Regions from separate parts of the Paenibacillus sp. Leaf72 genome, predicted to be linked through region 1. Evidence: a T-box and tRNA genes for the amino acid it is inferred to sense, from the RefSeq annotation. Region 1 holds a T-box; the other holds one or more tRNA genes.
The links. A T-box is a leader RNA that pairs with one kind of tRNA and senses whether it is charged. The one in region 1 lies ahead of ASF12_RS22895 (valine--tRNA ligase), so its partner is inferred to be a tRNA-Val.
Positions count from the first base shown of each region.

Region 2: it encodes a tRNA-Val, which carries the amino acid that the T-box ahead of ASF12_RS22895 (valine--tRNA ligase) is inferred to sense. The anticodon was not compared.

Region 1 is NZ_LMLV01000030.1:374,700-381,244, reverse strand. Features, by position in the region: gene murC (UDP-N-acetylmuramate--L-alanine ligase) at 1-1,140, opposite strand, end outside; gene ASF12_RS22900 (bifunctional folylpolyglutamate synthase/dihydrofolate synthase) at 1,148-2,521, opposite strand; gene ASF12_RS22895 (valine--tRNA ligase) at 2,551-5,211, opposite strand; T-box leader at 5,288-5,520, opposite strand; gene ASF12_RS22890 (LysM peptidoglycan-binding domain-containing protein) at 5,677-6,545, opposite strand, start outside.
Region 2 is NZ_LMLV01000023.1:451,589-458,133, reverse strand. Features, by position in the region: gene ASF12_RS20760 (S-layer homology domain-containing protein) at 1-697, opposite strand, end outside; gene ASF12_RS33875 (YjfB family protein) at 885-1,061, opposite strand; gene ASF12_RS20755 (YolD-like family protein) at 2,259-2,504, shown strand; gene ASF12_RS20750 (expansin EXLX1 family cellulose-binding protein) at 2,727-3,386, shown strand; tRNA gene ASF12_RS20745 (tRNA-Val) at 3,530-3,602, shown strand; gene ASF12_RS20735 (helix-turn-helix domain-containing protein) at 4,125-4,499, opposite strand; gene ASF12_RS33870 (helix-turn-helix transcriptional regulator) at 4,568-4,798, shown strand; partial or broken gene ASF12_RS20725 (IS256 family transposase) at 5,294-6,121, opposite strand; gene ASF12_RS36620 (DNA methyltransferase) at 6,411-6,545, shown strand, end outside.

The DNA.
Region 1 (6,545 bases):
CGGAAACGCCCGGCTGAACTGGTCGAGAAGGAAATAGGTACGCGTGTAGCGCTGCGGCTGGAACACAGCTACAATCCGTTTGCCCGTCGCTTTGGCAGCACTGATCGTCGCGCTGATCTCGGTTGGATGATGGGCATAGTCGTCAATAACGAGAATGTCCTCTACTTCGCCGAGCACTTGGAAACGACGCTTGGCCCCAATGAATTCACGAATAGCGCCCGCAATTTGTGCAAATGGCAGCCCTGCTTCCAGACAGGTAATAATAGTAGCCATCGCATTATATACATTATGTTTACCTGGTACAGACAGTTCAACCTCGCCCAAGAGCTTCCCTAGATGGGTTAATTGGAACGATACTTTACGGTCACCCAGTACGACTTGCTCCGCTTTGTATTGGGCCTCGCCATCAATGCCGTAAGTAACGAGCTGAGATGGATCGAGCGATTGACTTGCATACAGCTTGCTAATGATCTCGTCAATATTGTCATCGTCAGCACATACGATAGCTTTGCCATCCGGCTTTACCTGCGACAGAAATTGAACGTAGGCATCTTTCAGCTTGCCAAAATCACCGTCATAATTTTCCAGATGATCCGGCTCAATATTGGTTACAATCGCAATCGACGGATGGTAATGCAGGAAAGAGCCATCGCTCTCATCTGCCTCCGCTACTACGTATTCGCCGCTTCCGGCTTTTGCATTCGTACCCACGTTTACGATCTCGCCGCCAATAATGTAGGTTGGATCCGTTCCGCAGTTTTCCATCACAAGGGCAATCATCGACGAGGTCGTCGTCTTGCCATGAGCGCCTGCAACGGCAACGCCTTTGCCTTCATTCATCAGCTGGGCAAGCATTTGGGAGCGATGCAGCACCGGAATATTTAGCGCCTCCGCTGCGCACCGCTCTACATTGTCTTTGGTCAGTGCTGTGGAGTAAACAACAAGCTCCGCACCTTTAATATTTTCCGGTTCATGACCGATATAGATTTTTGCGCCTTTCGCCACCAGCTTCTCTGTGAGTTCCTGACGAGCGACATCAGAACCAGTTACCGTATAGCCCTTCTCCAGCATGACGCGGGCGATAGCACTCATCCCGTAACCGCCTATTCCGATGAAATGAACATGTTTTGCTGTATTCAAAGACGGTTCACCAACCTTTTTCAGAATCCGAGTTGTACAATAAGCGGGCGCGAACGTCCGCTATTAAATAAAGCGTTCCGGTCACAACCCCAAGGTCTGTTTCCCCGGTCAAATGCTGCAGCTGCTGAAGCGCCGCTTTCCAGTCAGGCTCTACAATCAGCTCAAAAGCCTCTTTCCCCTGCACAGAACGTATGAGATCAGCCAGCGCCTGCGCATCTTTTTTGTTGCGAAAATCAGGCTCGGTCACAATTAGCGTATCTACTATTGGCAGTATATGCTTCATAACCTCACGATGATTCTTATTATCCAGCATACCCATCATTAGGATTAAACGATCATAGCGATAGGTTGTTTTTAGCGCAGCAGCAAGCGTCTCCGCCCCTTCAGGATTATGCGCTCCATCAATGAGAATACGCGGGGAATGCGACACCATTTCCAGACGTCCAGGCCATGCCGCAAGGCGCAGCCCCTCCTCCAGCGCATCATCCTCCACGATAAGCGCCGCATATTGGCGAAGCACCTCAAGCGCCATCACTGCAACCGCTGCATTCGTGCGCTGATGGGCGCCGTTCAGCGTGATCGTGAGCGGATGGATAGGGCGGAAAAGCCCATCGAAACGGAACGTTTGCTCATCCTCGCGAACCGAAAGCGCCGTCTCGCTGAACTGCTCGCCTAACAAATACAGCGAGCTTTTGCTGTCAATCGCCTTTTGCCGAATAACTTCGATCACTTCTGGCTGCGTAACCGCACTCACGACAGGAACGCCAGGCTTAATAATGCCCGCCTTTTCCGCCGCTACCTTCTCCAGCGTATCGCCAAGGCGATCCATATGGTCATGCCCGACATTGGTAATGATGGAGAGAACGGGCGTCACAATATTTGTAACGTCCATTCGTCCGCCGAGCCCCGTTTCCCATACGACATAATCGGGATACGTTACCTTCGCGAAATACAAGATGGCCAGCGCCGTAGACACCTCGAACATCGTCGGAGAGCCCTGCTCGGTTGCCGCAATTTCCTCAACGACAGGCTTTAGCATATTCGACAGTTCAAGCAGTGTCTGCTCTTCAATATCAGCGTTATTATATTGAAAACGATTCGTAAACTTCGTAATGTATGGCGATGTAAACGTACCTACATCATAACCGCATTTAATAAGCGTGCTCGTCAAAAAAGCACAGGTAGAGCCTTTGCCGTTCGTTCCAGCCACATGGATAAATTTCAGTCTGCGATGTGGATTACCCAGCCGCTCCATTAAGAGCAGGACTCGCTCAAGACCAGGTCTTATCCCGAAAGGAATAAGACCATTTATCCAATCTACTGCTTCCTGGTACGACTGCAGCCCGCCGCTTTCCGGCTGGCCCGAGAGCTGATTCGTCATCGTAGAAACGCCTTCTTTCTTCCCGGTGTCTATCCGCGTAAATCCGCGATTCTAGCTTGAACCTTATCGCGTTTGTCCGCATAATCCTTCATTTTGGAGCGTTCCTCTTCGATGACCTTCGCAGGCGCCTTCGCTACAAAGCCCTCATTGCCGAGCTTCTTCTCAATGCGGGTTACTTCGCCGTTCAGCGTCGCAAGCTCTTTCTCAAGGCGGGCAATTTCCTGCGAAATATCAATCAGCCCTGCTAGCGGGAAGTACAGCTCCGCGCCCGTAACAATACTGCTCATCGCCTTATCCGGAGCTGCTAACGCAAGACCTGCCTCCAGCTTCGAGGTTCCGCAGAACCGGCGGACAAATTCATCATTGCGGGTCAAAATGATCGCCTCGGCCTCGCTCGTCGGCTTAATCATCAGTTCGATTTTTTTGCTCATCGGCACGTTTACTTCCGCGCGAACGTTACGCACCGAACGGATAATATCCATCAGCAGCTCCATTTCCTTCACCGCTTCAGGCGCTTCCAGCGCAGCATCGTATTCCGGCCATGCTGCAAGTGTAATCGTCTCGCCTTCATGCGGCAGATGCTGCCAAATTTCCTCACTGATGTAAGGCATAAACGGATGAATCAGACGCTGCGTGCGATCAAGCACATAAGCGAGTACCGATTTAGTCGCTTGTTTCGCTTCTTCATCGCTGCCATAAAGGTTAAGCTTCGCAAACTCGATGTACCAGTCGCATAGGTCATCCCAAATGAAGTTGTACAACTGGCGGCCCGTTTCTCCGAACTCGTAGTTGTCCATCAAGCGGGTTACTTCGCGAACGGTTTCGTTAAGACGGTGCAAAATCCAGCGATCCGCCGTACCCAGCTTGCCGGTAATATTAATGTCGCTTGCGGTGAAGCCTTCCAAATTCATCAGTGCAAAGCGCGACGCATTCCAAATTTTATTGGCAAAGTTGCGCGACTGCTCCACCTTTTCAAAGCGGAAGCGCAAATCCTGCCCCGGTGTACTGCCTGTCGATAGCATATAACGCATCGCATCTGCGCCGTACTGTTCAATGACTTCGAGCGGATCGACGCCGTTGCCAAGCGACTTGGACATTTTATTGCCGTTCGCATCGCGTACAAGACCATGAATCAGCACGTCCTTAAACGGCTTTTGATCTGTGAACTCCAGTGCAGTAAATATCATTCGAGATACCCAGAAAAAGATAATGTCATAGCCCGTCACCAAAACATTCGTCGGATAGAAGCGTTTTAAGTCCTCGGTTTGCTCTGGCCAGCCAAGCGTCGAGAATGGCCATAGACCCGAGCTGAACCATGTATCCAAAACATCCTCGTCCTGGCGCAGCTCCGTGCTGCCACAAGAAGAACAGCTCGTTACATCTTCGTCGGAAACATGCATTTCACCGCAAGCGTCGCAATACCAAGCAGGGATACGGTGTCCCCACCACAGCTGGCGGGAAATACACCAGTCATGTACATTTTCAATCCATTGCAAATAAATTTTCTCAAAACGGTCTGGAACGAAGTTTACGCCTTCGCCGGATTTTTGCGCATTAATCGCCTGCTCCGCGAGCGGCTTCATTTCAACGAACCATTGCGTGGACAAATACGGCTCAACGACCGCACCGCTGCGCTCGCTGTGGCCAACCTGATGCACGTGATCCTCGATTTGAACGCACACGCCCTGCTCCTGCAAATCCTTCACGAGCTGCTTGCGGCAGTCGAAACGGTCCAGTCCCGCATAAGGGCCAGCTTCCGCATTCATCTTGCCGGACTCGTCCATAACGATAATTTGCGGCAAATCATGACGAAGGCCAACCTCGAAGTCATTCGGATCATGGGCAGGCGTAATTTTTACAGCGCCGGAGCCAAATTCCTTGTCAACGTATTCGTCGCCAATAATCGGAATCTCGCGTCCAATGACCGGCAATACGATCATTTGACCAATGAGGTGCTGGTATCGCTCATCTTCAGGATGAACGGCAACCGCGCTATCGCCCAGCATCGTTTCCGGACGCGTTGTCGCAACCGTAATATGCCCTGAGCCGTCCTTCAAAGGATATTGCAAATGATACAAATGACCGTTCAGCTCTTTATGCTCAACCTCAATATCGGACAAAGCCGTTCTAGCAGCCGGATCCCAGTTGATGATTTTTTTGCCGCGGTAAATGAGGCCCTTCTTGTAAAGCTGTACAAACACCTCGCGCACAGCCTTCGACAGCCCCTCATCAAGCGTGAATCGTTCGCGCGAATAATCAAGCGACAGCCCCATTTTTGCCCATTGGCCGCGAATCGTTCCCGCATATTGCTCCTTCCAATCCCAGACCTGCTCCAAAAAAGCCTCGCGTCCCAGATCGTAGCGGGATTGTCCTTGCTCGCGGAGCTTCTGCTCCACTTTCGTCTGTGTCGCAATGCCTGCGTGGTCCGTTCCTGGCAGCCACAAAGCATCAAAGCCCTGCATCCGCTTAAAGCGGATGAGAATATCCTGCAAAGTGAAATCGAGCGCATGCCCAATGTGCAAAATTCCCGTTACATTCGGCGGGGGAATAACGATCGTATAGGTCTTGGCTTCCGGGCGCTTGCCCGCTTCAAAAAATTTTCCATCCATCCAGAAGTCATACCACTTCAGTTCAGCAGCTTTCGGGTCGTAGGTCGTCGGCATCGCCGGCGTCGTTTGATTTTCAGACATAAGCTCCATCCTCCACATATCGCATAATGGCATCATTACTTTAATTTTGAATACAAAAAAACCTTCCGCCCTTATAGCAAAGGACGAAAGGTTAGCTTCCGTGGTACCACCTTTGTTCCGCGCGTCTTGCAGCTGCACGGCACTCAAACAGATAACGGCTGTGGCCGGCTTGAATTAACGAATAACAATCCGCTTGATTCAAGCAACTCCAGGGCGACTTGTACGAGTAAAATCCTGCGGAACTCTCAGCACTAACGGCTCCGCTCTCTGAAGGCTTGGCTGCGTACTCTTCCCCTTCAACGTCGTTCGTTGACTTTAAGACATATTTATTTAATAATACCCTCTTTGTGAAAAAAAGTCAAACAACAAGGCACATTCAAGCTCTTTTATACTTGCTGGGCACATAAAAAAGAGCTTTGACTGTTATTTCACAGGTCAAAGCTCCTTTTATTTAACAGCCTGCTGCTACGGAATATAAAGCAGCTGCCCTTCCGATACCGCCGACTCATTCAAGCCGTTGTACAGCAAAATCTCACGCGGGTTCAAGCTGTAGCGCACTGCAATGGACTCCAGCGTCTCGTCGCGCTGCACGATGCATACCCGGATTTTACGGAATTCATGCTCATCGGATTGCTTCAAAAATAAATTGCGCCACTCGATTTCATCGCCTGCCGGCTGCTGAGCCTTCGTCTGCTCAAGCGCATAATCCGCCGCCTCCTGCTCAGCCTGCCGCGCTAATTGCTCGCGCTTGCTCGTTTGCAGCAGCGTCACAAGCCCGACGCCTGATGCAGGAGCTCCAGTTGCTTCCGGCGCCTTGCTGCCAAAGGCAATGCGCATCTCCTGCTTCTCCGGCTCCGCTTGCTGCTCCGCACCAGCTTCCTCCGCCTCCTGCCATTCGTTCAAACGCTCCAGCTCGCTATCCTGCCACGGGGATGTGTCGTAGCTGCTTTGCTCTGCCCCCGCCGGAATGTAAGTTTCCTCTGCCTGCTGCGGTTGTCCCCCTGGGCTCCAGCCAAAGTCCTCCGCCTGTTGATAGGCAGAAGCTCCCTGCTGCCTTTCCTGCGCAATGCCATGACCAAGCCCAGTTACGGCTGGCTGCTGTGCAAAAGCAGGCGGTGGATTGAAATTAGCGTTAAAGTTCGGCTGTGCCCCGGAATGATCCTGCCCCTGAAACCACTCTGCTGCTGACCAGCCTGCGTCACGCGGCGAAGGCGAGATCGTAACGCCAGCCTTCGGCCCTTCTGCTTCCTCGCTTTCATCAGCCGCTTCATACGTCCGCTCATTATATGCATTACTAGCATTGTAAGCCTCAATCTCGGATTCAGACTCAGCGA
Region 2 (6,545 bases), on a different contig from region 1:
TCAATCTTGCATCTGTGAAAGGGTTATCCGTTGGCTCATTTCCCGTAGCAGGTGCTTCATTTTCCTTCATTTCCTTCATAAATGCAATTCCATCATGCAGCCATGCCGCAGCATCACTGCGTTTAATGGAAGCCGTTGGGTAAAAATTTTGCTTTGCGTCAAGCGTTGCGATTTTGCTGAGGAGCAGCTTTTGGATATTGCCCATAAAATCTGGATTTACATCGGCCTCATCATTAAGCATCACATACATTTCAATCATGGCATAAGTCACTTTATTGTCAATCGCTTTGAACAAATGCTGCGCGAATTGCTCGCGAGTCATCACGTCATTTGCTTTCACATCTTTAGCTACACCAAGATCGTAGAAATGGGCGATGATGAAAGCTTGGGAGTACCATTTGTCATCTTTAATATTCGTATAATAGTCGGCTGCCAGCGGCTGCTTAATGAAACGAATATGATCGAAGTTAAGCTCAAGTCCTTTGACAATCATGGAGATTCCTTCTGCATAAGTCAGTTTGCCCTGCGGGCGGAAATTGCCGTCTTTGTCCCCGGAAATAATGCCTTGCTGCTGGAGCGCTTCAATTTTTTTGGCATTCGGGTCATTTTTGACATCGTTGAAGGCCCAGGCACTTTGTCCGATTGTCAGCATCATCATGGTCAAGATAAGGGTTAACAGTAGTGGTTTTTTCTTCATTTCCAGTCACCTCTTTATTTTTTTCGCTTTCTTATATCATCCCAGACGTTGCTATTTCTTTTATTGTTGCAAAACGAAGCGAAATCGATTCATTTGTTCGCTTATAGGCTAATTAGCAAGCGTACTATTTTCTTTACAACATGAAAAAACGGGAAGGATTGACCTTCCCGCTCCACACTTGCCTATCCTATACTTTAATATCTAGTAGGCTGCCGACATTTGGATTTACACTGAGCTCCATCATTTTGATAAGTCCTTGTGCCTGCACTTGCATTTGGTCTTGGCCAATATCCAGCATGCGAACCGATACAGCCGTGCCGAGTGATGCTTGACTAAGTGACGTTGATAATGCTGCTATATCCATTATTCACCACCTCCACCTTTATTATCGGCAAGCATGGCGGAGGGATGAATACAATTAGGCAAAAAAAATAACCCGCATCGCTGCGGGTCACAACCATATATGTCGAAAAGAGAGTAAAGTCAGTATGCGCCTCGCACCTTAAATAGAAATGAAACGAAGCTGATTTTTAGCTTAATGCTTTTTTCTATGATATAAATAGCCATTCACGCACGCATCTTTAAGCAAAAAAAAGAACCCGCCGGAAGGCGAGTCGTCAAGGATTAACTATATAAATAGTGGGGGGTCATGTGATTAGTATAGGCAGCCAACCTTAAAATAAAATGAATGCCAACTGATAACAACATTAAATTTATATTTCAAGGCCATCTGATCATTTTTTTTGAAAATAGGCAAAAAAGTAGCCCGCTATTCAAGCGGGCCCAAAAATATATTAAAAGGGAGTATGTTGCTAGTATGGATTAACCATCTGAAACTGCACTGAAACGAAGCTGAAAATAAAATAAAAAAAGCTCCCATTGTGTCCGGGAAGCCTTGGCGTTTCCTTATTCTTTTTTCTCCTCTTTGACAATGACTTCATCTGGCGCATCGAACGGTACGCGATCTTCTTCATAATACATGGGTGAATCACCTCCTGCTTAAAGTCAGTATGCACCTGTTTAGTTATCTGGGAATGAACGTAATGTAAACGGAAAATTAAAAAAAGAAGCAGCGGCACCCGTCCATCGAGGCAAATACCCATTTTGCCTGAAAGCCCAACCCTTTTTGGCTTTTGACCATATGATGCTGTGTACCTTAAAAAAAGGAGATGAGCAACGAAATGGGATATGAAGTAGGAAATGTAGGAGTAGGTCCAGGATACGGTGGCTGCGGAAATAAAGTAGGCGGTGCTTTCACAAGCCCAGGCGCTATTCTTGTACTGTTCATTCTATTGGTTATCATCATTTGCTCCTGTATGTGGTAATAGAAGCGGCTTAGTTCCATCCTGACCTAATCAGTATTTCCTTAACCATGCGTTCTAAGTTAAAAATAGAGAAGAAGCATCCCCTTGCCATGTTATGGCAGGGGGATGTTTTTTTGCCTAATTTCATAATCTCCATGACAAATGCTTTGAAGAAAGGGTATGATTTAAAGATGGGTTGAAAAAGGCATGAGTTAAATGAAGGTCATGTACTAAAACATAGAATGGAGACGGAAGTAATGGCAAAGAAACCAAAGCGCCCGACAAGGGATGAGTTTGAATTGGAGGAGCTCGGAGAGCGCCTGGTTGAAGCGTATCAAGAGGGTATTGAGCTGCTTTTTGAGGTGTGGAACTGGGAAGAACCCGTTGCGGGGCTAATTGTAAAAATGGATTCCCGGACGAGGCTGGTGCACGTAGCGAAAGGTGAAGAAATTACTAAAATTCCGTTCATGGATATTATGAAGGTGAACAATAACGCAAGCTAGCCGAAGCGGCAGATGCTCCTTGTTTTTGACGAATAAAGTCTAGTTTTGTTGGGAAATGTCATTAAAATGCTAGAAAAGAAGTATCGAAAGTGCTAGCAAATATTCCTCCTCACCACTTAGAATGGACTCTACTGGTAGATTTAGGGTTTCAAAAATGTGGAGGAGGTTTCTGTTATGAAAAAAAAGCACGGTGTAGTCAAATTTGGAATCGTTTGTCTTGCGATGTTCGTTTTGTACCCGGCGGTGCAGGCGTTTGCAGCTTGGAACGATGTGCGTACAAGCTATGCGACGTATACAGGCTCAGGATATTCGGGCGGTGCAGTACTGCTTGATCCGATTAATCCGAATATGGAAATTACGGCCTTAAATCCGACTGATATGAATTACAATGGGGTCAAAGCGGCGCTTGCGGGCGCTTACTTGGAGGTTACGGGGCCTAAGGGCAAAACGGTCGTCTATGTCACCGATTTATACCCGGAAGGCGCTCCGGGAGCGCTTGACTTGTCGCCAAACGCTTTTGCTAAAATTGGGGAAATGTCGGCAGGCACAATCAATATTTCATGGAAAGTCGTGAAAGCGCCGATAACCGGAAATTTTTCGTACCGGGTGAAGGAAGGCAGCAGCCAGTGGTGGGCGGCGATTCAAGTGCGCAATCATTTTTATCCGGTCATGAAAATGGAATATAAGAAGGCTGGCGCGTGGATCAATCTGGAGAAAATGGACTATAACCATTTCTTGGGCACGAACATGGGGACAAGCCCGCTGCAGGTTCGGATAACCGATATTCGCGGGAAAGCGGTTCTGGATACGATTCCCGCACTTCCAGCAAACGGTACATCAGGCGCTTATATAGTTCCGGGAAATGTTCAATTCCCGAGCTGAAATGGAGCATAGGCTGAAAACAAAAAGCTTCATTCTCCGGTTGATTGGAGGACGAAGCTTTTTTTGAAGCTCAAAAAAAATAATAGCAAAATGGTTGACTTTTCCGCTCAAGCTTGGTATATTAATAAACGTCGCTAATATACGATCTGTTAGCTCAGCTGGGAGAGCACTATCTTGACAGGGTAGGGGTCAGTGGTTCGAGCCCACTACAGATCATACAAAGAAAAAGCCTGAGAAGCCGCATTATATATGGTTTCTTGGGTTTTTTCAATTTTTTGCTTACTGTCAGTGAAAAGCGATCTGTGGACATTCTGGGGACGGATTCTTTGCTAATTGATTTTATAAGACTATTCAGGATCAATCTTGTGTACTTTTTCTAGAAAATTTATCGAATTTATTCGCTGTGCGTTGTCTAAATTTTTTGGTGATATGCATGTAAGTGTCAGCTGAGGTCGATAACCTGGCATGCCCTAGTCTACGCTGAATCGCAATGAGAAGGGAATCAAAGTTAGCTGCATCATCTTCGCCATCTTCTAACATTAGAGTACCTGAACTGTGTCGTAGCCCGTGAAATTTAATAAATCGACTCGTAATCTCCAAGTGTTTTCTCCTCTCTTTTCGATGCTACCTTTTGGCATTTCATTCCCCTAAACAGAACGCATGTTCTTTTTTTGTCTATAAGAAACCGCCTCGCAGCGGTGGAAGCGCAAGATCATAGAGTGTTATGCATTTTTTTTGCTATTTATTTTGCTTCTTCTTACTTTCCCAAAAAAGAACTGTTAGAAATTCTTTTGCTTTAAGTTTGTCTTCCTTACTTATTGGCGCGCCATCAAATAGCACTTCACCATCAGCTTCTAACAACCTTTTTAAATCAAAAATGTCGTTTTCTGTTGCCCAAGAAGGGGCTTGAATTTGTTCCTCGCGTCCTAAAAGGTAATCCGTAGAAGTCCCGAGAATTTCCGCTAGGGTGTCTAAATCTTTGCTAGTAGGCGTTACTCTGTCATTTTCGATGTGCCCGAAATTGGAATTGCCCATCCCTAACTTATCCGCAATTTGTTTTTGTGTAAGATTGAGGGATTTTCTTAGAACTTTAATACGGCTTCCTAGTGACATAATAACTTTACATCCTTCCGAAATAAATTGTATTAAAAATACTGTTGACTGTATTTGAAATACAATGCATGATGATCACAACGAATAAACAAGGTGGTGACAAATTGAAAAGAGTCGAACTCAAAAAAGCTAGGGTTGATGAGGGGTTGACTCAAGAAGCACTGGCTTCTGAGTTATCAGTACATGTTGATCATATCCGAAGCTTAGAATACGGTCGTGTAAATCCAAGTGTTAAACTAATGAATAGAATTTGCGACCGACTAAAAGGCGAGCCGAGAGTCTTATTTCCTGATCTATAAAACAGTATTATTAATACGACAAATTCATAATACTGTATTTAAAATAGGATGTAAAGGTGTGCTTATTTTTTTGCCTATAAAATGTATTTAAAATACGATTTAGGGGGCTGTAAGCTGGGTATTTCAATTGAGTTATCCATAAGAACAATCATTTCGGAAGAAGTGGCGGCAGCTGAACGGAGAATCCGAGAAAGTCTTAGTATGAAAGCGGCTGAAACATTGACGTTAAGAGAGGATGATTGGAAGCGGGAACAAGAAGATAACTACAAACCATAGTAATCATAAGAGGAGGAACATTCATTATGTCAGATAGCAATGAAAAAGCCACCGTTGCAGCGGCGGCAGATGATTTAAGTGTTGATACTCGAAATACTTGGTCTTCTAGGTAGTAATGGGACGAATGTAAGAGAGAGGAGAAAAGCATGTATGAGTGAAACGAAAAAAGAATCAGTTTCAAAATTGGAGACTGATATAAATATTGTAACTGACATCATTTTTTAGATCCTTGTAGGAGACGTAACGGATGGAGTTACGGATTTGGTGAATGATGCATTTCTGAATCTCGGTGTTCGGATAGCAGGCGGAGATGGCCTGGGAGAAGCCTGTGAGGTTATCCACACAGGTGATCAGAATGTCCTGTACACCACGGTTTTTAAGCTCGTTTAATACACTGAGCCAAAATTTAGCGGACTCGTGCTCCCCAATCCACATGCCTAATGTCCTGTACACCACGGTTTTTAAGCTCGTTTAATACACTGAGCCAAAATTTAGCGGACTCGTGCTCCCCAATCCACATGCCTAATACGTCCTTGTTGTCATCTAAATCGATGCCAATGACCATGTAGGCGGCCTTATTCACAATGGCGCCGTCTTGCTTCACTTTGTAATGAATCGCATCCATAAATACGACTGCGTAGATGCCTTGCAGCGGCCGATTCTGCCATTCTTTAATGAGGGGGACGATTTTGTTCGTCACGTTTGAAATCATGGTTGGTGAGACGTCTATTCCGTACAAATGATGGAGGTGATCTTGAATATCCCTCGTACTGACACCTTTCGCGTACATCGCGATGATTTGGTCTTCAATACCGGTGACGGTGGACTGATGCTTCTTTACAATAACGGGCTCAAACTCACCATGACGACCACGAGGCACGGCTATCTCCATTTCGCGGTACTCGCTCGTTACCGTCTTTTTCGTTTTCCCGGTACGGCTATTACGTGTCGCTTTGCTTTTCACATCATGCTTCTCATAGCCCAGCTCCGTGTCGAGCTCAGCCTCTAGCATGGATTGCAGCGTCTCTGCAAATAGCTCCTTTCCATCGTTTTGAGGTTGTTTTCCTTCACAAATGCCTTCACTTGTTCCTTATTGAATCTCGCCATCGGTGCCATCCTCTCAAACCAGCCTTTCTTCTATTGTAATCGGGTTTGAGAGTTTACACAGAATATTTTACAGACTCGCGCCGATCAGAATTGGCCAGACCCAGCAAATCCCAAAAAGGGCGGCTCGCGCTGCCGAGTTTCTGTTAATAAGGGTATTAAGCCAAAAGATTTAATAGGCATACCGTGAAGTGTGGCATTCGCGCTCCAAGCAGACGGCTGGTATCTCAGAATGGACAACATTTGGCATAAGCCTAACTGCATGCCGGAGAGCGTCAGGGATCGCCCTACAAAGGCTCATGAATACGTGTTCCTCATGTCAAAATCGGAAAAATATTACTACAACGCCGAAGCGATTAAGGAACCA